DNA from 4 places in the Colwellia sp. Bg11-28 genome. Region 1 is predicted to be linked to each of the others. Evidence: predicted binding sites of a transcription regulator. Region 1 holds the regulator's gene; each other region holds the start of a gene.
What was found. Region 1 encodes sigma-54, which starts transcription at its own class of promoters, with help from an activator protein. Its sites were predicted from a motif close to GTTGGCACGNNNNTNGNNT; they were not measured.

Region 2: a site for sigma-54 is predicted at 3,249-3,267, ahead of nirB (nitrite reductase large subunit NirB). Genes of this name have one in related genera too.
Region 3: a site for sigma-54 is predicted at 3,743-3,761, ahead of CXF79_RS17835 (PEP-CTERM sorting domain-containing protein). Genes of this name have one in related genera too.
Region 4: a site for sigma-54 is predicted at 3,185-3,203, ahead of glnA (glutamate--ammonia ligase). Genes of this name have one in related genera too.

What each region holds. Positions count from the first base shown of each region.
Region 1 covers NZ_PJBA01000018.1:815,352-821,343, reverse strand. Annotated here, with positions in the region: gene CXF79_RS20745 (HPr family phosphocarrier protein) at 1-130, opposite strand, end outside; gene rapZ (RNase adapter RapZ) at 146-1,000, opposite strand; gene ptsN (PTS IIA-like nitrogen regulatory protein PtsN) at 1,236-1,688, opposite strand; gene hpf (ribosome hibernation promoting factor) at 1,797-2,084, opposite strand; gene CXF79_RS20725 (RNA polymerase factor sigma-54) at 2,111-3,628, opposite strand; gene lptB (LPS export ABC transporter ATP-binding protein) at 3,736-4,476, opposite strand; gene lptA (lipopolysaccharide transport periplasmic protein LptA) at 4,481-5,089, opposite strand; gene lptC (LPS export ABC transporter periplasmic protein LptC) at 5,076-5,645, opposite strand; gene kdsC (3-deoxy-manno-octulosonate-8-phosphatase KdsC) at 5,642-5,992, opposite strand, start outside.
Region 2 covers NZ_PJBA01000018.1:1,272,378-1,278,369, forward strand. Annotated here, with positions in the region: gene CXF79_RS22695 (nitrate reductase) at 1-109, opposite strand, end outside; gene nirD (nitrite reductase small subunit NirD) at 185-541, opposite strand; gene nirB (nitrite reductase large subunit NirB) at 557-3,157, opposite strand; gene CXF79_RS22710 (EAL domain-containing protein) at 3,569-5,992, opposite strand, start outside.
Region 3 covers NZ_PJBA01000018.1:104,924-110,915, forward strand. Annotated here, with positions in the region: gene CXF79_RS17820 (TonB-dependent receptor) at 1-367, opposite strand, end outside; gene CXF79_RS17825 (GGDEF domain-containing protein) at 760-1,695, shown strand; gene CXF79_RS17830 (AraC family transcriptional regulator) at 1,695-2,756, shown strand; gene CXF79_RS17835 (PEP-CTERM sorting domain-containing protein) at 3,048-3,638, opposite strand; gene CXF79_RS17840 (TonB-dependent receptor domain-containing protein) at 4,050-5,992, opposite strand, start outside.
Region 4 covers NZ_PJBA01000003.1:147,862-153,853, reverse strand. Annotated here, with positions in the region: gene glnL (nitrogen regulation protein NR(II)) at 1-734, opposite strand, end outside; gene CXF79_RS03605 (DUF4124 domain-containing protein) at 895-1,413, opposite strand; gene glnA (glutamate--ammonia ligase) at 1,660-3,066, opposite strand; gene CXF79_RS03595 (DUF481 domain-containing protein) at 3,487-4,605, shown strand; gene CXF79_RS03590 (DUF481 domain-containing protein) at 4,723-5,841, shown strand; gene CXF79_RS03585 (hybrid-cluster NAD(P)-dependent oxidoreductase) at 5,851-5,992, opposite strand, start outside.

The DNA.
Region 1 (5,992 bases):
CTTCTTTACCGGCTAATTCTAGGGTGATTTTCGCGGCAAATTTTTGGCTTAATTGCGCTAATTTAGTTGCGGCACGAGCGTGTAAACCCAATTTATTACAAATGGTCACTTGTTGAGAGATAACATTCACTGTTGTGCTCACTTATTAGGTAGATTTAATATCAATATCTCTATGATGCGTTTGTATATCATCACGCTCTTTACGGAAGTTTTTAGCTAACATCTCAGCGATATAAACAGATCTATGCTTACCACCAGTACAACCAATGGCTATAGTGACATAGCTACGATTATTTCGTTCTAGATGTGGTAACCAAGTCATCATAAAACTGTTAATTTGCCAAATAAACTTAGTCACTATAGCTTGGCTGGCAAGAAAGTCTTTTACTTCTTGATCGACGCCTGTTTGACCTTTGAGTGATTTTTCCCAAAATGGATTAGGTAAGAATCTAGCGTCAAATACATAATCAGCATCAACAGGAATACCGTGTTTAAAACCAAACGATTCAAATACTAATACCATAGAGCCTGTTTTTTTACCTAAAATCCGCTCTCTGACTAAATCAGCCAATTGATGAGGGCTAAGTTGACTGGTATTTATATATAGATCGGCATTAGTAGATATAGGCTCGAGTAATGATTTTTCTAAAGCAATTGCTTGATCAAGTGCCATATTCTCTTTAATAAGGGGATGCAAACGGCGTGTTTCACTAAAGCGTCTGATTAAGTCATTATCATCGGCATCTAAAAATAACGTGTTAACGTCTACTGCTTTAGGTAAATAAGCAATAATTTCTGGGATATCTTCTGGGTCTTTCGGTAAGTTTCGAACATCGAGACTTACCGCAACGTTTTCATAGTCATTGATAACAGTATGGGTTAATGCCGGCAGAAGATTAATAGGGATGTTGTCTACACAATAATAACCAAGATCTTCTAAAACTCTTAGTGCAACCGATTTACCTGAGCCTGAGCGACCACTAACAATGATTAATTTCATTTATACTATTCCGAATGCGCGGCAACTTATACCCAAGCCACATGAAGATGCAGGTTTCAACTGGAATTAGAAACGCCTTTAGGCAAGACATTGATTGAAGAGAATAGTTATTCTCTTGTCGAAATCAATAACGTAGCATAAAGCGTTTCTAAACCAGCCCTATGGCGGCCCCTGAGCCGCTTATGCTCAGCGGTCCTGAAACACACAGCTTCAAGTGGCTTGGGTATATATATTGCTAGCTTGCTTGTTGAATTAAGTTATAGAGTGCCTGATTATCATTGCATTTTCGTACTTGCTTGATCATCTTTTTATCACTAAATAGTTTAGCAATATTTTGTAGCGTATCTAAATGTTCTTGGCAGCTATTTTCGGGCACAAATAAGGCAACAAAAATATCTACGTCTCTATTATCTATGGCATCAAAATCGATTGCCTTTTCTGTTGTTATTAACACCGCAACAGCTTTACTTGTATTGGGCAATCGACCATGTGGGATCGCAATACCGTTACCTATACCAGTGCTACCCATTTTTTCTCTATTGAGTAAACTATCTAATAGTTCATCTTGCTCTATATCAGTTATTTGAATCGCAGCGAGTTGACAAATTCTTTCTAGAATACGTTTTTTACTGGTTACTGCTACATCACAACTAGTACAGCTTGTTGTTAATATTTCGGATAATTGCATAATCGTGTTAATGGTTTTAAGGCGCCACTTACGCTAAATCATTTAGCTCAGGACGCCTGCTTTAATAGGCTTTAATTACTTTAAAGCGGTCTTTCGGGCTAACTCAACTTAATGATGAGAAACCTTAGCTTTATACTTAAGAATCTGCCTATCAAGTTTATCAACTAAGGTATCAATAGAGGCATACATATCGGTGTTGACTGCAGAAGCAAATACTTCACTGCCATTCATATGAACATTAGCTTCAGCTTTTTGATTAAGCTTTTCTACGGTAAGTACAACATGGACATTATTAATGTGATCAAAATGTCGTTCTAATTTTGAGAATTTTGTATCGACATATTCGCGCAATGAACTAGTTACTTCAACATGGTGTCCAGAAAGATTAATTTGCATAAACATGATCCTTTTATTGTAGTCTTCTAAAGTAAACTCTTACGTTGATTTGACGGTGGTATCGCTAATGATTCTCGATATTTAGCAATTGTACGTCGTGCCACTTTTATTCCCTGCTCAGCTAATAAGTTAGCCATTTTACTATCACTTAACGGTTTAGCAGGTGTTTCCGCTAAGATAAGTTTTTTAATCAAAGAACGAATTGCTGTAGATGAACATTCACCACCATTCTCTGTACTGACATGACTAGAGAAGAAGTACTTGAGTTCAAAGATGCCTCTTGGCGTGTGCATATACTTTTGTGTTGTAACACGTGAGATGGTGGATTCGTGCATATCAACAGCTTCAGCTATATCGTTTAGTACCATAGGTCTCATGGCTTCAGCACCATGTTCTAAAAAACCTTGCTGGCGTTGAACAATACAATTGGACACTTTAAGTAGTGTGTCATTGCGAGATTCTAAACTCTTAATAAACCATTTAGCTTCTTGCAAGTTGGATCTAATAAATTGTCCATCATCAGTTGACGACTTCATTGTTTTAGACATTGCCGCATACTGTTTATTAATCGACAATTTAGGTGCAGTATCAGAATTTAATTCAACGACCCAACGGCCATTTTTTTTCTCAACAGAAACATCTGGAATAACATACTGGTCATCGCCTTTAATTACCGCATCACCCGGACGAGGGTTCAAGCTTTGAATTAAACGCATCACTTCACGTAGCTGATCTTCTTTTAATTTGGTTTTACGCATTAACTGGCGATAGTCTCGATTACCAAGTAGATCGATATGGTCGTTGATTATTAATTTACTTTCTTTCAGGTAAGGGGTATCAGCACTAAATTGATTTAATTGAATAAGTAAGCAATCAGGAATGGAGCGAGCTGCGACACCAATAGGATCAAACATATTAATACGTTTTAATACGGCTTCTACTTCATCAAGCTCGAGCCCTTCAGTGCCAACACTCTCTAAGATATCTTCTGGTGATACAGTTAAATAACCGGCGTCATCGACTGCTTCTATAATAGCAATTGCGATGGTTTTATCAGTATCGCTGAAAGGGGTTAATTCCATTTGCCATAATAAATGATCTTGAATGGAATCAGTGGTTTCACCCTGATAGGTGTAGTCATCAGCAGGGCTACTTACTGCGCCAGTATTTGATACCCCAGCACTGTAGCTTTCTTCCCAAGTAGTATCTATATTTAGTTCTTCTGGTATATCACTTTTTTCCATCGCCTCAGTAGTACTGATTTCGTCAATACTGGCCTGCTGTTCTTCACTACCATCACCCGCAGGTTGATCCGTTTTTTCTTCATTAGTATTGGATGAAAAGGCTTCTTCAAGATTATTTTGTTCACTTGAATTATCACTTTGAGCTTTTTCATCAAGTTCAAGTAATGGATTGCTCTCTAAAACTTCTTGAATTTCTTGTTGTAACTCTAACGTAGACAATTGCAACAGCTTAATAGCTTGTTGCAATTGTGGAGTCATTGTTAAGTGTTGTCCAATACGGAGCTGTAGTGTAGGGCGCATCTAGGTTATATGATTTCCTATTTATTATTCTTAGTAGTTACGCTATTACAATGGGTAACTACTATTCTATTAAGCATTCTGGCTAAATATACTAGCCTATCGCTTTACTATAGCGTGAATTGTTCGCCAAGGTATACATCTCTGACTTTTTGATTAGCAAGAATTTGATCTGCATTACCTTGCGCAATAATTTCACCATGACTAACTATATAAGCATGCTCACAAACGTCTAATGTTTCTCTCACATTATGGTCTGTGATCAAGATACCTATGCCTCGCTGCTTTAAGTGTAAGATGATTTTTTTAATGTCGCCAACCGAAATTGGGTCAACACCAGCAAAGGGCTCATCTAATAAAATAAATTGAGGATCTGCAGCGAGTGCTCGGGCAATTTCAACTCTTCGTCTTTCGCCACCGGATAAGCTCATGCCGGTATTGTCTTTGATATGACAAATGTGAAACTCTTCTAATAAATTTTCAAGTTTCTCAGCGCGCTGGGTTTCACTAAGCTCTTTACGTGTTTGTAATATCGCCATAATATTATCAGAAACAGTTAGCTTTCTAAAAATTGAGGCTTCTTGAGGTAAATAGCCAATACCGCTTCGGGCTCTTTCATGCATAGGAGCAAGGGTAAGGTCTTGACCGTTGAGTTTGATCGAGCCATTGTCATTGGGGACTAAGCCAACAATCATATAAAAGGATGTGGTTTTTCCGGCGCCATTGGGGCCTAATAAGCCAACTATTTGTCCTGCGTCAACTTGCAAACTAACATTCTTAACGACTTGTCTACTTTTATAAGACTTCGATAAACCATCGGCAATCAGTGTATTTACAGGTGTTGTTTTCACTGTGTTAGTTGTCACTACTGTCGCCTTCTTTTTCTACTACCTTGTCAGTTGGTTTTTCTTCTTTAGATTTTTCGTAAGTCTCTTTCTGTTTCTTGAGTACCGTTGGTTGTAAAATAGTAGTAACAGGCTGATTATTAGCGCTCCGTGCTTGTAGTTTTTCACTGACAGTATTATAAGTTATTTCATTACCACTGACTTCACTTCCAGCTTGCTTGACTAGGGCATTACCTGAAATAATGATTGTATTCGAGTTAGGGCTATAGGTTATTTCATCTGCCTGCAAGGTAATTAAGCTACCATCTTCTAGTTGTTGCTCGAATATAGCAGGTTTGCCTTTTGCCAAATAAGTTTCATTTTTTTCATCATTCTTCTTATTAACTTGACTAAAGACTTTAACTACATCGGCGGTAATAGAAATAGAGCCTTGACGAATAATAACATTATCTAAATAACTGATAATTTTATTTTTTAGATCGGCATCTTGACTTTCAGCGACTATAATTATTTCCTGTTCCAAATCTTTTATTGCCGCCAAAGCGTTACTGACAAAGAGTAAACTTGAGGCTACGGCTAAAACTGAAACTGTTTTTTTAATTAAATTAACTTTCATCATGTTTTTTATAAATAGTACGTTCATGCTGGATTAAGGTCATTTTTTTTGTGTTTAAATCGATAATTAATCCTGAGCCGTACATGGTGAAATCTCTTCCCACCACAACAACTGATTGCTCTGAACTAATGATATTGGTTTTTAAATCTAATGCTATTGTTTTGCAGTGAATCTCTTTTATTAAGCCGTCAATTTCTGTCGCTTTAATATGTACTTGATTCTTTAGCTCTACACGGTTGTCTTTGTAAAGTGTCGCTTCTTGCGCACTGACCTTCCATGGCTGGCCTTCTTTTTGCGGATATAATGTGTAATTCGGCAATTCAAAGTAACTGACTTCCAAATCAGAGTAATGCTCCATTCTTTCTGCTTCAATAGTGTGGGAGAGTTGCCCTAAGTCACTATAGATTTTACTTTCTAGCTGCTCAGCAATAAAATCCGGACGTTGCTCATCAACAATTAAAGTATCTTGTTCTATTGATGCACTACGCCATTCAATAATGCCATAAATTAGCGCACTAAGCAGTAAGACAAATAGCGCTAGGCTATTTAATCGATTCATATACTGGCGCCTGATGCATTGTCTAAGCTATTTTGGCTTTGCATGATCAAATCACATGTCTCTCTTACGGCGCCAAATCCACCACGAGTAAAAGTGGTATAATTGGCAGAACGAAGAACTAAAGGATGTCCATCGGAAACACTAATGCCTAAGCCAACGGCTTCAATACAAGGTAAATCAGGTACATCATCACCAATGTACGCTACCTCTTCAATAGTAATGTTTAATTGTTCAATTAAATCAATTAATGCAGGTAACTTATCTTCTTGGCCTTGAATAATATGTGCAACATTTAATGCTTTCATACGATACTCAACGATAGCTGAAGTTCTTCCCGTAATAATCGC
Region 2 (5,992 bases), 460 kb from region 1:
CAACACCACAACCCACGCCACAATAGGCACAAGTACTTTGGATAAGTGACGGTTCACCGGTTTTAATTACAGGTGAGGTAAGCGGTGATGTCGGTAATAAATCGCTCAAACTGAACTCCAAAAAAATTAACCTTGGCTATCGGAAAATTTCCAACAATGTTAGGTTGAAAATTAGCCATAGACGCTAGTAAAAAAGTTGTACTTGCTCGTTTTCAATCCGTATATCGTAAACGGCAATAGTCTGATCTTCTTGTAAACAACGACCTGTTTTTAACGAGTAATGTTGTTTATATAATGGCGAAGAAACCACTGGCTCATCATCAATACAGCCAACAAGACCGCGATATAAGACATTGGCTTGACCAATAGGGTCGTAGTTACCTACGGCATATATTTTTTCTTCGCTGTTAGGTATATGAAAGATGGCAATTTGCTCATCTTCACCCGCCGAGTTAGCTATTAAAGCACTGATACCAGAATCTTTTACTAGTTCAGTTGCCTTACAAATAGTGCGCCATGCTTTGTTCGTGGTTGTAGTCATTTTGTTGTACTCCTCTTAAGCTTCTTCAGCTACGGCTTCTTTTTCAGTTGCGTCGATAAATTTAACATCAATTTTTTCTTGTCCACGTGCAGGACGAATTTGCTCGCGTTCAGTAACAAATTGAATATTGCTATCGCTTTTATCCGAGTTAACAAATGGTTGGAAACGTTTTAATGCTTCTGGATCTTCAATAGTTGTTTTCCATTCACATTGATAGGTACCAACAATGGCTTTCATTTGTGTTTCTAACGCATCATTTAGGCCTATGCTGTCATTGATGATAACGTCTTGTAAGTAAGCTAAACCGCCCTCTAAGTTGTCCATCCAAGTTGATGTACGTTGTAGTCTGTCGCCCGTTTGTACGTAGAACATCAAGATACGGTCAACATATTTAACTAAGGTTTCATCATCTAAATCCGTGGCGAATAAATCACCGTGGCGAGGTTTCATACCACCGTTACCAGCAACGTATAAGTTCCAACCATTATCTGTTGCGATTATGCCGATATCTTTACCTTGTGCTTCAGCACACTCACGAGTACAACCCGACACGCCGAACTTAATCTTATGCGGAGCACGTAAACCTTTGTATCTGTGCTCTAAGTCGATAGCCATGCTCATGCTGTCTTGAACGCCGTAACGACACCAAGTAGAACCAACACATGATTTAACCGTACGTAATGATTTACCGTAGGCATGACCTGTTTCAAAACCAGCATCGACTAATTCTTTCCAAATTGGCGGTAATTGCTCAACACGTGCGCCGAATAAATCAACCCGTGCGCCACCGGTAATTTTGGTATAAAGATTATATTTTTTAGCTACTTCACCTAATACGATAAGTTTGTCAGGGGTAATTTCACCGCCAGCAATTCGAGGAACAACTGAGTAGGTACCATCTTTTTGCATGTTACCAAGGTAGGTATCGTTAGTATCTTGTAGAGATAAATGAGGTTTTTTAAGAATGTAGTCATTCCATACAGAAGCAAGCACAGAGCCAGCTACCGGTTTACAAATTTCACAACCTAGACCACGACCATGTTTTTCAAGTAGCTCGTCGAAGGTTTTGATTTTTCCAACACTAACAATGTCGTATATTTCTTGACGTGAATAAGCAAAATGCTCACAAATGTCTTTCTTAACTTCAACACCGCGTTTTTCAAATTCGTTATCAGCAACGCTTTTAACCAAGGCAGCACAGCCACCACAACCAGAGCCGGCTTTAGTACAGCTTTTAACATCGCCAACGGTCATCGCGCCTGCATCAATAGAGGCAATAATGTCGCCTTTAGTGACGTTATGACATGAACAAATGGTTGCAGTATCGGGTAAGGCATCAACACCTAGGGTCGGCTTATCAGCCGCCATTGGCAAGATAAGACCTTCTGGAGACTCAGGTAATTCAATGGCATTAAGCATATATTGCAATAAGGTATCGTATTCACTGGTATCACCTATAAGCACAGCACCTAGTAAGGCTTTTTTATCCGAAGAGACTACTATTTTCTTATAAACACCTTCAGGTTGATTTTCGTAAGTGTAGGTTAATGCACCTTCAGTTTTACCGTGAGCATCACCAATTGAGCCGACTTCTACGCCCATGAGTTTTAACTTAGTACTCATATCCGCACCAGTAAACTCAGCAATCTCTCCGTTTTCACCATTTCCTTCATTAGTAAAGCCAGCAATGTGTTTGGCGACAACTTTAGCCATAGCATAACCCGGAGCAACTAAACCAAAGATAAAGTTATTCCATAAAGCACATTCACCAATGGCGTAAATATTTTCGTCTGAGGTTTGACACTGATTGTTAACAACAATACCGCCACGCTCACCTAAAGTAAGGTCAAATTCACGTGCAAGGTTGTCATACGGGCGAATACCTGCAGAAAATAAAATTAGATCGGTTTCTAATTCAGTGTCATCGCTAAAACATAATTTATAACGGCTAGTATTGCCTTTTTCGATTACGCTTGTCGCTTTAGAGGTATGAACTTGCACACCTAAGTCTTCAATTTTTTGTCTTAATAAACGACCACCGCCGCCATCGATTTGAACACCCATTAATTGTGGGGCAAATTCAACAACGTGTGTTTGTAGCCCAAGTTGCTTGATAGCGTTTGCCGCTTCAAGACCTAATAAACCACCACCAATAACCACGCCGACTTTGCTTTCTTTAGCGCTAGCGGCGATGTCTTCTAAATCGTCAATAGTACGATAAACTAAACAATGATCTTGGTCCTTTCCAGGAATGGGAGGAACAAATGGGTACGAGCCGGTAGCTAAAATTAATTTATCATAATGATAAGTTTCGCCACTTTCAGTCGTAACATATTGAACGATTTTATCAATCAGGATCACTTTAGCATTGGTTTTAAAGGTCACCCCTAAGGCTTCATAATGTTCCGGTGTAGTCATTGCTAAATCGTCAGCAGTTTTACCACCAAAATATTCCGATAAGTGAACTCTATCGTAAGCTAAGCGAGACTCCGCTGAGAGCACTGTTATTTGATAGTTTGGATTTTTAGCCATTTCCTCAACAAAGTGATGGCCAACCATGCCGTTACCTACCACAACAATATTAGTTTTAGTTAATAGCTGTTTATCTGTATTCATAAGGACGATCCTACTCAAAATGCGGGAATAAAATAAAACCGTTTAGCAAAGACACACTATTAACATGGTTTTATTCAAGATGCGTTTAGTAGAGCAAGCTAGATGCCAACATGTTTTTTTCAATAAAAACAATTATTTAATGTCAGTTGCATCCTAGGAAACCGCCCCTTTGCACTAGGGTGAATATTATTTAGCACTCGGACGGTGCAGCGTTCTCACAAAAGGTAAACAAGCTGAACGTGGGTCAAGAAATGACTATTGAGTGATTCAATAGTCATTTCTCTTGATGATGAATGGGTTAATATTATCGAGGCGATATTTTGTAGATAGTATTTAAGTAAGCCTAATAGAGTGACTTTTAACTAATCGAAAAAGTGATATAGCTCAGGCACTCTGAAACATGCGTCTTGATTAAGTCATTGTCGTTGATTCAGTCCAGGCGCCGTTAGCGTATTTCCCTTTTTTGGACTCGCTGAATTTTTTAATAAACTCGCTGGCTGGTATAGGTCTTCCCGTAAAATAACCTTGCACATAATCACACTTTTCGGCTTGTAGATAATGCAGTTGCTCTTCGGTTTCAACACCTTCAGCAAGTACATGCAATCCTAACGAGTGACTCATTTGAATAATAGCGGTGGTAATAGATTTACTATCATCGTCATTCTCAAGGTCTGAAATAAAACTACGATCTATTTTCACCTTTTGGATCGGAAAACGCTTCAAATAACTGAGTGAGGAATAACCGGTACCAAAATCATCCATCGCCAACTGAAAGCCTGCATCGTGCAAGGCTTGCATTGTCTCGATAGCTTGATCGACATTATCCATCACCGCACCCTCTGTGATTTCAAGTTCGATAAGCTCTGCGCTAACATCATGTTGCGCAAGAATCATTAACATATGCTGTAAAAGATCTTTACGCCTAAATTGCACAGGAGAAATATTAATCGCCACCTTAAAGGCTGTAATCCCCGCATTCAAAAAGTTTTTTATTTCGCGGCATGCCTGCGCTAAGACCCAATCACCCAATTCATTGATCAATCCACTCTTCTCGGCAACTGCAATAAATTGATCCGGTGGAATCATGCCCTTCTCAGGATGATGCCATCTGATGAGCGCTTCCGCTCCAACCAAGATATTTTGGTCGATAGTAAAGAGCGGTTGGTAATAGAGTTCAAAATGCTCTTTAGTCAAAGACTCAGCTAAGTCAGTCAAAACTTCCTTATTTCTTTGCAATCTTGCATTCATTTCACTGGTAAAAAAGCGGACTGTATTTCTGCCATCATCCTTCGCCTGATACATAGCAATATCGGCATTGCGTAGTAATTCCTCACTATTAGCTGCATCGTCAGGATAAATAGTGATTCCAATACTACTACCCATATTAATATTGTTTCCGTTAATTTCTATTGGTGTTTTCAATAACGAGTTGAGCCGCTGAGCGAAGGTTACCGCATCTTCAATTGTATTAACTTTAGTGATAATAAAAGCAAACTCATCACCCCCTAGGCGCGCTACCGTATCAGTCTTTCGCCCGGTGCAAGAGAGTCTTAACGAAACCTGCTTTAATAATTCATCACCAGCGTCATGACCCATGGTGTCATTGATGATCTTGAAATTGTCTAGATCCATAAAAAATACGGCAAATTTATGTTGGTGACGGTCAGACAGTGCTATCGCCTGTTCCAGCCGATCCTGAAATAATAGTCTATTAGGCAAACCCGTCAGCGGATCATGTAGCGCCAGATGTTTTAATTGATATTCTGCCTGCTTACGTTCATTGATCTGTAATTTTAGATCTCGATTGTTATTATCTAGCGCCATTTTAGACTGATTAAAGTGGTAAGCCAGCAGACCAAATTCATCCTGTCTGCGGTCATCGAGCAATTCTGGGTAAACCTGCCCACCTTCAGTAACTGGCCGTTGCAGCTGATTAACCATTTGATAAATAGGCACAATTAAACTACGTCGACAATACATAAAACCAAAAAAAGCCGCGATGATCATGATTGCGATGAGCAACATTAAGATCAGGTTTGATACCTTACTTGCGCTATTTATCGCCACCTGTTGCGGGGTGACCACAACAACCTTCCACAACGTTTTTGGTATAATAAATACCGATACATTCACTGCTTCACCAAGTAGAAAATCTTGCTTACTTATCACTGAAATAGTCTTAGTATTACGATGAGAACTCTGATCTGGCATAGTTGACATATTGGCAACAATTAATTGCGCGTCTAAGGGAGATATTTGCTTACTGTGTTCGGTAATATTTGCAGCCGGTACTCTTGTTTTGTCTGCTATAGACTGAATCAAAGATTGGTTTATCTCAGTTAAGATTTCGGCAATAGGTTGGAAGGACTCAAGCTTTTCAGCCAGTTGATTTACTGTAATATATTCTTGAGTTAAGTGATTACTATCTCGATTGGCTACTTTAGTTAACTCATCATCAGGAAAAGACAAAAACTTATTATTACGGTCTACAGCATAAGCGTATCCTCTGAGTTTGGCACTACCTTGGTGTAATATACTCTTGAGTTGTTGAAGACTGACATCTACTGTTGCATTGCCCGAAAATACTTCTTGTTTGAACATGGCGACGGTACAAGTCACCATCGGCGCTAATGTATACGGGTCCATATAAGATTTAGACCAAAGGCATTCACCTTGTTTGCTATAACGACCTGGCACATACCATTCTTCATCATGATAACCTGTGCCCTCGACATCATTATATTGATCGAAGTATTGCAATTCCCCAAAATTGTCTCGACCCCAAAAGAAGCTCCGTCGCACTACACCAGGGGTGAACTGTTGAGGCTCAGGCCA
Region 3 (5,992 bases), 710 kb from region 1:
TTTGGTCAGAGTTAGTCGCACCAATAACAAAGGTTTTCGATAAAACCTCACCATCAACAACCGAGATTTTTTGCTCTAAATCATCACTACCAATATATTTAATGATTAAGGTATATTCGCCTTCAGGTAATTTAGCAAAACGAAAGGATCCATCACGTTCACTAATTACCGTTAAATCCAACTCTTTTATCTGCACTTGGGCGCCTTGAAAGTAAACCTTGTTACTTGCGTCGGTTACTCTCCCTTCAATAACACTGTCTGCCCAACTTAAAGGTGCTGTTAATAACGCTAAACTACCCGCTAAGGCGATAGTTAGTTTATTAAGGCGAAAATTATTACCGTAAAAATCCGTTAAAGAAAGTTTCATGTGATTAAGTGCTCTCATATTGTTTTAATTTTATTGCCTCAACATAGCGAACTAGCAAGGCAAAGTACTCAGGTACAAATTGATATTGACGCTAAAGTAAGTAAAAAATATGACAACACGATGACAGTAAAACGGTGACTGAACCGTTGAGGTTAAAAATTGTTAATCTCCGCTTTATTTAGCGATAAAAAACAGGAAGACGAGCTAATTAGACCCCTTAATTTTATTAAAAACTAACGGTTCCCCTACCCGCCTATTAACCAATACGGTAAATAGCATACCTATCGATTGCTAATAAATGAGCAATCATCATGTTTAGGTAAAAAAACTGTCATCTGTGTGAGCTAATATCACTTTCATAAACACGCTTCACCTTAATAACAGGGCTGACCATGAACACCTCTTTTATAAAATATCATTCCCACCTTTTAACCATATTATTCTTTACCCTAGGTGCAGTTATAACCTGTACATTCAATTTGGGGGATTTAAAACCAAGCAGTGAATTTGACTACCTTGACGCCTTAGGTGAAGGTGGCATGACTTTAATGACCTTGGTATGGATAGGCTTTATTTTAATCAGTAGACCTGCGGGAAAAGTCACTAACTGGCTTTTTTCTGGATTGATACTGATGAACATCTCGATGTTATTAGACTTTATTGACGAGTTTGTTATTTATCCCCAAAACAGTGCTTGGTTGACTGCCATCGAATCATTACCTGCCCCAGTAGGCATGGTGATAATGAGCATAGCCTTGTATCACTGGTATCAAGAACAAATGACGATTAATGCACAATTAAGACGTACAGAACGTTTTTATCGGGACCACAGTCTTACTGACTTTATCACGGGTTTATACAGTGCTAAATATATGAAAAAGCAAATAAAACATCAGCTTCTTTATAGTAAAAAAACTAAACAACCTTTTACTATGATGATGATAGACATTCGCCAGTTCGACCAATTCAATCGACAGTATGGTCATCAACAAGGGGATATTTTATTACGAGAAATTGGGCAAGTGATCACCATGAATATTAGAGATCAAGATTTAGCCTGCAGATATGCCAGTGATCGTTTTGTTGTTTTATTGCCCAATACCACCACAACATTCGCGGAAACGTTTGCTTGGCATATTGAAAATAGTCTAGCCAACTTAGCGTTCAAAGTGGGGAGTGATCAACATGCAAATTACCAGAAAATCACGCTGTGCAGCAAAGAGTTTGATGGTAGTCAAAGTGATTACCAAGTGCTTGAGCTGATGAGTCAACAAATGGACAGCACCAAGAAACAAAACAACAAACATCATAATAAACAGGTTGCCTAATGAAAGGCTATGAACGCTACGACGAAGTACTCGATGCTCAGCAAGTTCTACTGAGCTTGATAGACTTAGCAACGCAAAGAGGCGCCCACCCTGATAAATTACTCAAAGGTACCAAGCTATTTCACAATGATTTAAGCAAAAAGAATTTAGCAAAAAATAGCTTAACCTGCTCGGCAAATACATTGCTAACAGTAATAGAAAACTGCTCAAAGTTAGTCCAGGGTAATGAAATTAGCTTTCTACTTGGCAGACGATATTTTCCCTCACATCTGGGGTTATTAGGCCAAGTACTAATGAACTGTCGGCACCTAGGCGATATGTTACGATTATGCCAATGTTTTCAGCTGGCTTGCTTTCCGTTAATGAACTTACAGCTAAAACACTTCAACAATAATAGTTACCTTATTTTTCAAAGTGCAGTTGGCAAATTATCAAAAAATCAACAGACCTTTATAACTGAGTTTATGTTGAGTGCTTTACTGGGTGCCATCAAATATCGCTGTGGAGAATTACCTAAGTTAGACATTCACCTTGATTATCCTGAGGTACAACATATCGAGCAATATCATGTACATCTCAACATGAAAGCAAATATAAACATACAGTTTGACCAGAAGATCTGCATGGTTACTATAGCGTCAAAACAACTGTATTTGCCCTTTAACGACAGCGCAAATAGCTTAAAAGCAGTAGCGCTACAGCAAATAAGTCAATTAAACCCAAAACCCTACCCCATTAGTTTTATACAGCAACTCAATAGCTACCTTAGTCAACGTTTATCAAATAAAGGTGACTTATCGCAAGAGTGCTGTGCACAACATTTTGGTTATAGCAGTGCTACGTTAAAACGTAAACTTGCGAATCATCAACTCAATTATCAAGGTCTCATTGATGCCATACGTAGCCAGCAGGCAATTTTTCAGTTGGTTATTTGTCAGCACAGTAATGAAAAGATTGCCGATGCCCTGTACTTCAATGACGTGAGTAACTTTCGTAAAGCCTTCAAACGCTGGACAGGAGTGACGCCAAACTCTATGCGCGAACAGTGTTGCTTTAACTAATTTAAAGAACTAATTTAGAGAACTAATTTTGATAGTTGAATCGATTAGCTTAAGCAATGTTTGTGATGTAATAGCATTGTTGAGGTTGGTACAGCAAAGAAAGGTTAGAAGTATGTACTGCCACAATAGATGCAGACTGTGTAAAGTTTAATAGATAAATAAAAAGCACCTAACTATAAGTTGGTGCTTTTTAAAGTGTGAATCCCTACACTCATTACCAATCAAGATGAAAACTTAAGAATGCACTTTGGATGATAACGGGTATAGATATAGTTACAATTAAAACTAATGTTAAACAGGTTTTTGCTTACGTCGTAAACCAAAGCCAACTAAACCTAAAGCAAATATAGCTAGAGTACCTGGTTCAGTTACTTGTGTTGAAACAGGAGAAGTTATCGATGAAGAGAAAGACGCCTTTGTTTCAGTACCGATTACTAAATGTTGAGTTGAAAAGAACCACTCAGTTTCAGTATCAGTATCAGCATAACCGACATGAGATACAGTACCAATAATAGCTAAACCCGTCGCTACACCCGAAGTATTATTATCGTGAACGCTAATCCCCGTGAAAGTAAAACCTGCAATTGTCCATAACTCAACACCGGTAATATTACTGATTATGAATGGATTTTGTACAGAAAAAATTGCATCTTTCACAGCGACTGTACGGTAATCCCCTGTGGCAGAACTTGCTTTTAAAGGAGTAGCCCAACTGTCAATTAAAGGATCGTTCAAAGAAAAATCAATTTGAGTAACTTCACCTGCATCATTCAAAGTAGTTAGACCGGTACCAGTAACATCAAAAGAGCCATGAATTAGATTAGCGTTAGCCGCTGTAGTAACAAGAAATAATAAAGCGGTAGTAAATAATTTTTTTAACATAACATTTCCATATGTAAGTAAGTTTAAATAAGTAAATCATATATTGAGCTTAAGTCATTGATTATACAAATATATATGATCTTTCAGCATGTACGCCCACGCAAAAGCAAGATATAGGCCAATACAATAAAGTCATTGTTTTTAAAGGGTTTAATTAATCAAGCATCTCTATACATGCGATAATGAAAATTTATTGTAAAGAAAATGGACGGTTAAATTCAGCATTAAGGCTCATACCAATCAGACTAACTAATTGATCTTTTTTGATATTATGAAGAAATAGATGGAGAAATAGATGGAGAATAAAATAGAGGGGCATAAAAAACGCAGTATAGAATCACCTATACTGCGTAAATAATGAATACAAAGAAAGTGCTAATTATTGCAGAACCTTCTTATTACTAGGCTTACTTAAAAGTCCCACTTCAAGGCAACTTCAAAGGCAACACCTTTGGTTTCACTGCGCATTAAGGTATCTTCAAACTCAATTTCTTTTTTCTGATTTAAGATGTTTTGCACCTTAAATTTCAATGTTGATGAGTAAGTAGGATAGTAGGTATAGACCATATCAAGTGAATGGAATGGTTGCTCATAAGCATCATCCTTACCGTCAATGCCCGGTATAATAATACGCTCGGCAAACACGTTATAAGCAAGGGTAGCACTGTGATTACCATTCGGCGCATCCCAACCTAAGTTCATATTTACTACCCAAGGTGAGTGACCTGTCATGGCACGTGTTGGATTAGTAATTGAGGTAGAAACGCCGGTTTGTTCAACCACGTTCTGGGTATCAATATTTATTTCTGACTCACTTACCGTAAAGTTACCCGATAAGAAGAAGTCTGTCCCGTTCATACCCGCAAAATCACCTAAGAAGCCAAAGTCTTTTAAAAACTCTACCTCAAGTCCGTACACATAACCGTCTTCTGCATTAGCAATTCTGATTAATGGTGGGCCATCTTGTGCAGGTGATTGTACCGCTTCTATTGGCTGATCCATATCCTTGTAGAATAAACCTACAGAAAGGTTATCTCCCGCAGGTAAGTACCACTCCCAACGTAAATCATAGTTATCAATAGCGGTACTGGTTACACTTGGCGTTCCACCAATAGGGAAACCAGTAAGGGGATCAATGTAGGTCGCCGGCGCGACTTCTCGGATATCTGGACGAATAGTCGTTTGTGCGTAAGAAGCACGAAACTGCATTTCATCGTCAAGCAAATAAGTGAATGCTAGTGCACCAAAAACATCATCATCTTTAAAGGCAAGTGCTGCTAAATCTTCATTCGTCGGCTTTGCAGGTAACTCAAACTTACCAGTTGTGGGATCTAACGGGGCAACGACTTGGCGAAAATCTTCATAACGCAATCCTAAGTTTACTCGCCACTTTTGCGCGATGAAAAAATCGGTATCAATAAAGTAAGCATCAACCAGTTGAGCAGAGTAGTAATCATCTCCGCTAGCGGTCGTATCACGAATAATTAATTCATTGCCCGATAATGGGTGATTTAGCATAACATCATCATTTAAAATGACGCCCATTTGATGGCCAGTTAGGTCTAGGTTATCAAAAGCAAGTGTGTTGACATCTATGCGTCTTGCCATAGCGTCACGTGTCTTTTCAATAAAGTTCCCGCCTGCTTTTATCTCTAGTTCTACATTGCTAAAGTTAACTGGCAATGAAAAACTAAAACCATAGTTTTCAACATTATCGTCTAAGTTTTGAAAGCTATAACGAGAAGAAGTGGTCGCTTTACGTAAAGAGCTCTCATTAATTGGATCAAAAATGCCATCTTCAGGTTGACCATTTGAACCATCGGCAATGATATAGCGTGTTGAGATATTGCCAGGAGCATAGCGATTGGAGCGCGCATCTGAGTAAAACCAATCAGCACCTAAGTTCCAAAGTCCTGAGAAGTTATGTGTACCTCTGATTTGATTCGCGATCATTTCTCGCTCTTCATAAATAACGTCGCTATCACGTACTCGCAAACCGTCACTAATAGTGACATTGTTGGTGTTGCCGAGTTTATCGCGTATTTCATCACGGGTATCGTGCAAAATTAACGAGCTGAAATCAATGCGGTGATCACGTTGAAATTCCAAGCCAACGTTGAACATGCCAGAAAAGCGTACCGTATGTTCAGTAGATTTAATATCATCGAAACCACGTACTAAAGCCCAACTGCTGTCTTCGCCATCAACACCTTCTTGATAGGTGAAATCCTGTCCTTCGTATTCTTCTGATACTTCCCATTTATTGTCATAGGAAACCGCGGTAAGGAAACCTAATCGAAAGTCATCAAAGTCGAATCGATTACCTAATGTGACATCAAAGCCAGTATTCGGGT
Region 4 (5,992 bases), on a different contig from region 1:
TCTTGATCACATTCAACCGTAGGAAGTGAGGGATCATAATCGCGTAACAAATGAATTTTTTGTCCATTTGAATAGCCGACCAATTGGCATACCTTCTCAAGTATGCCATGGACATTTTGTGCCTGCATTTGGGGCAGTTGGTTTGGACCTAATAGACGATCAACCAAGTTAGTTAATCTGTCAGCTTGCTCAATGATCATGCTGGTATATTCTTGTTGCTCACTAGTCACTTCTTTACTAAGTAACTGTGCTGCGCCTCTTAACCCCCCAAGCGGATTTTTAATTTCGTGAGCCAGACCTTTAATAAGATCACGTGCAGCAAGCCATTGCTGATGTTGAAAAACTTCTAAGCTAATTTGCTTTTGTTGATCTATTTGTTTGAATTCGAGCAATACATGGGGAGTTCTTTCAAACTCGACTGAAGACGCGGTTACTTCTGCCGTAAATCGGTGGCTTTCATTTAGCTCTACAACAATGTCGCAATCTGTAAATTCTTGACCGGTGGCAAGCAGTTGTATTAAACGTGAGCGATTGATACTGGTATTAGCAAAAATCATTTCAGATTCTGTATTGAATAAACGATACAAGCTTTTATTTAATAGTGCTTCAGCGGCTGGGTTCACATAAACGATGGAGAGTTTTTCATTGAGAATAATTACAGCAGTCACCAACTGATTGGCAAGTGATTGCTGGTAAGACAACTTGTGATCTTGTATATAACTACGGCTATGCATAAAAACCCTTAGGAAGATAATTTCATGCACCGTTTTGGTGCGTGCAATTTAAGTTTACTAAAGAAAGGTTTTATTTGCAGTGTTAATTTTGCTTGGAACAAAAGTGCTAACTCTTTTATACCTCTTTAATAGCAAGGGGTTAAAAGTAATGGATGTTAACCTAGTTTGTTGAAGCTCTATGCATATAAAACGTTACTGATGCTGATGATGCAATAACCTTGCCTTTTTCATCTAGTAGTAACATTTTTATTTTATGCTCGCCTCTATCAATATCTCTTAGTGAAAACATAGAGTGCTTTTGAGGCTTTTGATGGGGTTTACCGTCAAGTACTAATTGTACTTCTAATCCAGGCTTAAATCTTGGCTTGATACCTCCACCAATATATATGGAGCCTGTGTTATCACGTATAGTGGCATTATTTTTAGGGGTACTTATCGCTATTTCGTATTCTTCTACCGTTTCTTGAGGAGTGATATCGAGTACTTCAGTATCAAGAGAGGTACTTGATTGAATGATATTACCAGGTTTAGTTTTTACCTCTTCAGCGCCAGGCATTGGAGAATCAGAAAAAACCAATACACCTTGTTCATTACGCCATACATAAATTTTGGCTGTTTTTGGGTGTACAGGAGCAGCTAAGGTGACGCCTAGTAGTATAAATAGTAATAACTTGATCATAGTTCCTTATATTTCCCTGTGCTTTGGGTAGTCAATATTTACATCATTCCATAATGTAGGCTAATTTAAGTATATATCTATAGTTTATACAAAAAAATGTTTTTTAATATTTTTCTATCAATAAGTGACTTTAGTGAGTGGAATGTAAGTAAATTGTGATTTTTATTTTGGTTGTAAACATAAAAAAGCTCACCTAAGTGAGCTTTTTATTGACCGTAAAGCGCTTCAAAGTGAAGCTAAGCGAGATTAAACGCTGTAGTAAAGTTCAAACTCTAACGGGTGAGTAGTCATGTTTACACGTCGAGACTCTTCACGCTTAATAGCAATATAAGCATCAATCATATCTTTATCCATAACGCCGCCAGCGGTTAAGAATTCAAAATCTGCTTCTAAATTATCAAGTGCGTCATCAAGAGATGTTGCTACTTGTGGAATTGATGCGGCTTCTTCTGCTGGTAAGTCGTATAAATCTTTATCCATAGCATCGCCAGGGTGAGTTTTGTTTTTAATACCGTCAAGACCCGCCATTAATAAAGCAGAGAAAGCTAAGTATGGGTTACATGCAGGATCAGGGAAACGTGCTTCAATACGCATTGCTTTTGGTGATGGTACAAGTGGAATACGAATTGATGCAGAGCGGTTACGTGCAGAGTATGCAAGCATAACAGGTGCTTCAAAATGTGGAACTAAACGTTTGTATGAGTTAGTCGCAGGGTTAGTAAACGCGTTTAATGCCTTAGCATGTTTGATGATACCACCAATGTAGTAAAGCGCTGTTTCAGACAAACCGCCGTACTTATCACCAGCGAATAAGTTAACACCATCTTTAGCAAGAGACATATGTACGTGCATACCAGTGCCGTTATCACCAACTAAAGGCTTAGGCATGAAAGTCGCTGTTTTACCGTAAGCATGTGCTACGTTATGAACAACATACTTATAAATTTGAACTTCATCAGCTTTTTTAACCAGTGTATTAAAGCGACAAGCAATTTCGTTTTGGCCACAGGTAGCTACTTCATGGTGATGTGCTTCAACAATTAAGCCCATATCTTCCATAACTAAGCACATAGCTGAACGTAAATCTTGTGATGAATCAACTGGAGCTGTAGGGAAATAACCGCCTTTAACACCAGGACGATGACCCATATTGCCTTCTTCGTATTCAGTACCTGAGTTCCAAGACGCTTCTTTATCATCAATTTTATAAAAAGAACCACTCATATCAGTATGGAAACGTACATCGTCAAATACGAAGAACTCTGGTTCTGGACCAACTAATACATCATCGGCAATACCAGTACTACGTAGATATTCTTCAGCACGATTAGCAACAGAACGAGGATCACGGCTGTAACCTTGCATTGTGCTTGGTTCTAAAATATCACAACGGATATTTAAAGTAACAGCATCAGTAAAAGGGTCTAGGATCGCTGTTGATGCATCAGGCATCATAACCATGTCAGATTCGTCAATGCCTTTCCAGCCTTCAATAGATGAACCATCAAACATTTTGCCATCTTCGAAAAAGTCTTCAGTTACTTGATGATGAGGAATAGAAATGTGCTGTTCTTTACCTTTTGAATCAGTAAAGCGAAGGTCAATAAATTTGACGTCGTGTTCTTTAATTAAGTCGAATACTGCTTGTGACATTGTGTCTCTCCACTGGGGTTAATTGTATAAAATGTTGTAAATAATTCAGTAAGTCGTAAAACGGATGAAGTTATAAAGGTTGGTTATTATCATTATTCATCTATTATTATTCGTTTAATAGCTAAAATCGTGCCAAGAGGAAGGTCATTGATTAATAAGCTTTTTTATTCTATTCATAAACTTTGTTGCACCTTAGTGGTGCTTGCTGTGCGTTATATTGGTGCACATGGGTAATTGTAAGAATCCCACTATAGAATATATTTAGCCGCTTGCCTTTAATAATTTATATTTTTTTTTGTCTTGTTGTGTTTAAAATACTCAGCTGAGAACACAATATAGATCATCAATTTATATTAATCTTCGCTATATTTATAATTTATTGTCTTTAATCTAAAAAATACCTTAAAGGTATGAGGTTTTATGAATAACACAATAGCAACTCTAATAACTTTTACTTTTCTCCTTTCGTTAACACTTTCTACTGTCAGCTATGCAGAGGACGATAAGAGTAAGTGGCAGAAACCCACACCAGTTTTTAAGCAAGATTTTGATTGGATAAAATTGACATCTGATGAGTGGCTTAAAGGCGATATTGTTTCGATGTATGATGAAAAACTCGAGTTCGATAGTGATGAACTTGATATGCAAACAATTGATTTAGAAGATGTTGCTGAGTTACGGAGCAAGTCATGGCAAAGTATTCGAATGTTTGATGGCACCATTGCTGAAGGATATTTAGTGATAAAAGATGGGCAACTATCTTTAGTAAAAAATGGTGTGACCACTAATTACGAGCTTAGTAATCTTTTATCCATTGCATCCTCAGGAAAAAATGAACGAGATTTATGGGATGGCTATGTTAATTTAGGTATTAATTTACGTGAGGGTAATACTGTTCAATTTGATTATACCTTTTCTGCCGGAATACAGCGACGAAGCTCGAGCAGTCGTTTTAAAACGGATTACACCGCAGATTACAGTCGCTATGAAGATCAAGACAATGGGGAAACAATAGTTACTGCCGATAGCGATCGATTAACGTCCTCTTATGATTGGTTTTTCAATCCTAAAATTTATTTCCGAGCGGCAGACTTTGAATACATGACCGATGAATTTTTAAACATCGATTATCGAGTCCATTATGGTATCGCATTGGGTTATCATATTATCGATACTAGTCGTACTAGCTGGGATATCAATCTCGGTCCAAGTTACCAAAAAACTAAATTTATTGATGTTGGAACAGATGATAGTGATAGTGAGAATTCTTTAGGGGTAACACTTGGTACCGATTTTACTTTTGAAGTTACCAGTGATATTGACTACGAAGCATCGTATAGTGTACAAGTGATTGATGAAGCCTCCGGTGGCAATATTCATCACTTTCAAACAGGTCTAGAAATTGACCTGACTAACGACTTTGATCTTGATTTAACCTTTTATGCCGATCGTACGGAAAATCCAAAAGAGGATAGTGAGGGTAAGGTACCAGAGAAAAATGATTTCCGCTTAGTAGTGGGTTTAGGTTACGATTTTTAACTAATTAATCCAGTGTTTTTATACGCAAGCATCGTGAAACACTAATTTTCAGATAGCCTGGGTATATATAAGGCTTGTACCTCAACTAGTACAAGCCTTTTTTAATGTAATTCAGTAGTGAGAGTAACCACACTTAATATTGTGAATAAGTATTTATTATTAGCGCTAGTTTTAATTACCTTTAACAGTGAAGGGCAACAAAGTTCAGAACATACCGAGGTATGGAGCCCGCCAACGCCTGTTTTTTCACAGCAATTCGATTGGCTTAAACTACGCTCAGGGGAATGGCTCAAAGGCGACATTATTTCCATGTATGACGATGAGTTGGAATTTGAAAGTGATGAGTTTGATACCATCACTTTTGATTGGGATAAAGTAACAGAACTTCGCAGTCGATTTGATCAACAAATACGTTTTGCTAATGGGGAAGTGAAACAAGGCTTTCTCATCGTTAAGGATCAGCACCTTGTTATAATCAGTGGTGGTACTGAGCAGCACTATCCATTATCGGAACTTTTATCGATCACGTCCTCTTCTGATGTTAGAAAGGAGTTATGGGATGGTAAAGTCAGTTTAGGCCTTGATGTTAATACCGGCAACGTTAGTCAGTTAGATTACTCGGTCAATGCGAGAGTTCAACGAAGAACACCGTTTACCCGTTTTAACGTTGAATTTACTTATAATTATAGTAAATCGACTGAAGATGAAAATGAATTAGTTATTACGGATGCTAGTCGCTTAACGTCAAATCTTGATTGGTTCTATAGTCGAAAAGTCTTCTTCCGAGTGTTTGACTATGAACATGTTACAGATCTACAGCAAAATATTAAGTCTAAAAACACCCTAGGGTTTAGTTTAGGTTATCACATTTTTCAAAATAAGCGTTTACAGTGGGATGTAACCCTTGGACCAAGTTATCAACAAACAGTGTATAACAGTAATACTGATGAAAATGACCAAAAAAGTGGTGTTATCGCTTTAGGTACATTATTTGATTACAGTATTTCAAGCAGATTAGATTTCTTATTTGATTATCAATTACAATTTGTAGAAGAAAAATCAGGTAAGCGAAATTCACGTTTAAAAACCGGTTTTGAATTCGAACTTCAAAATGATTTTGAGTTAGATGTTATCTTCTATTGGGATCGCGTAGTTAAACCAGTTGCCGTTACGGGGGCTACTCTTCCCCAGGAAAATGATTACAAACTAGTGCTCAGTCTAGGTTACGACTTCTAGTATTATAAATTACTCATGACTTACTTCGACATCAGTTAAAGCATTGCAACTGCATAGTAATATGTAACCTTGTTGTTGTTCACTTGCGGATAATCCATCTGTTGAGTTTTGCTTAACCTGACCACTAATTAGTTTTGCTTTGCAACTGCCA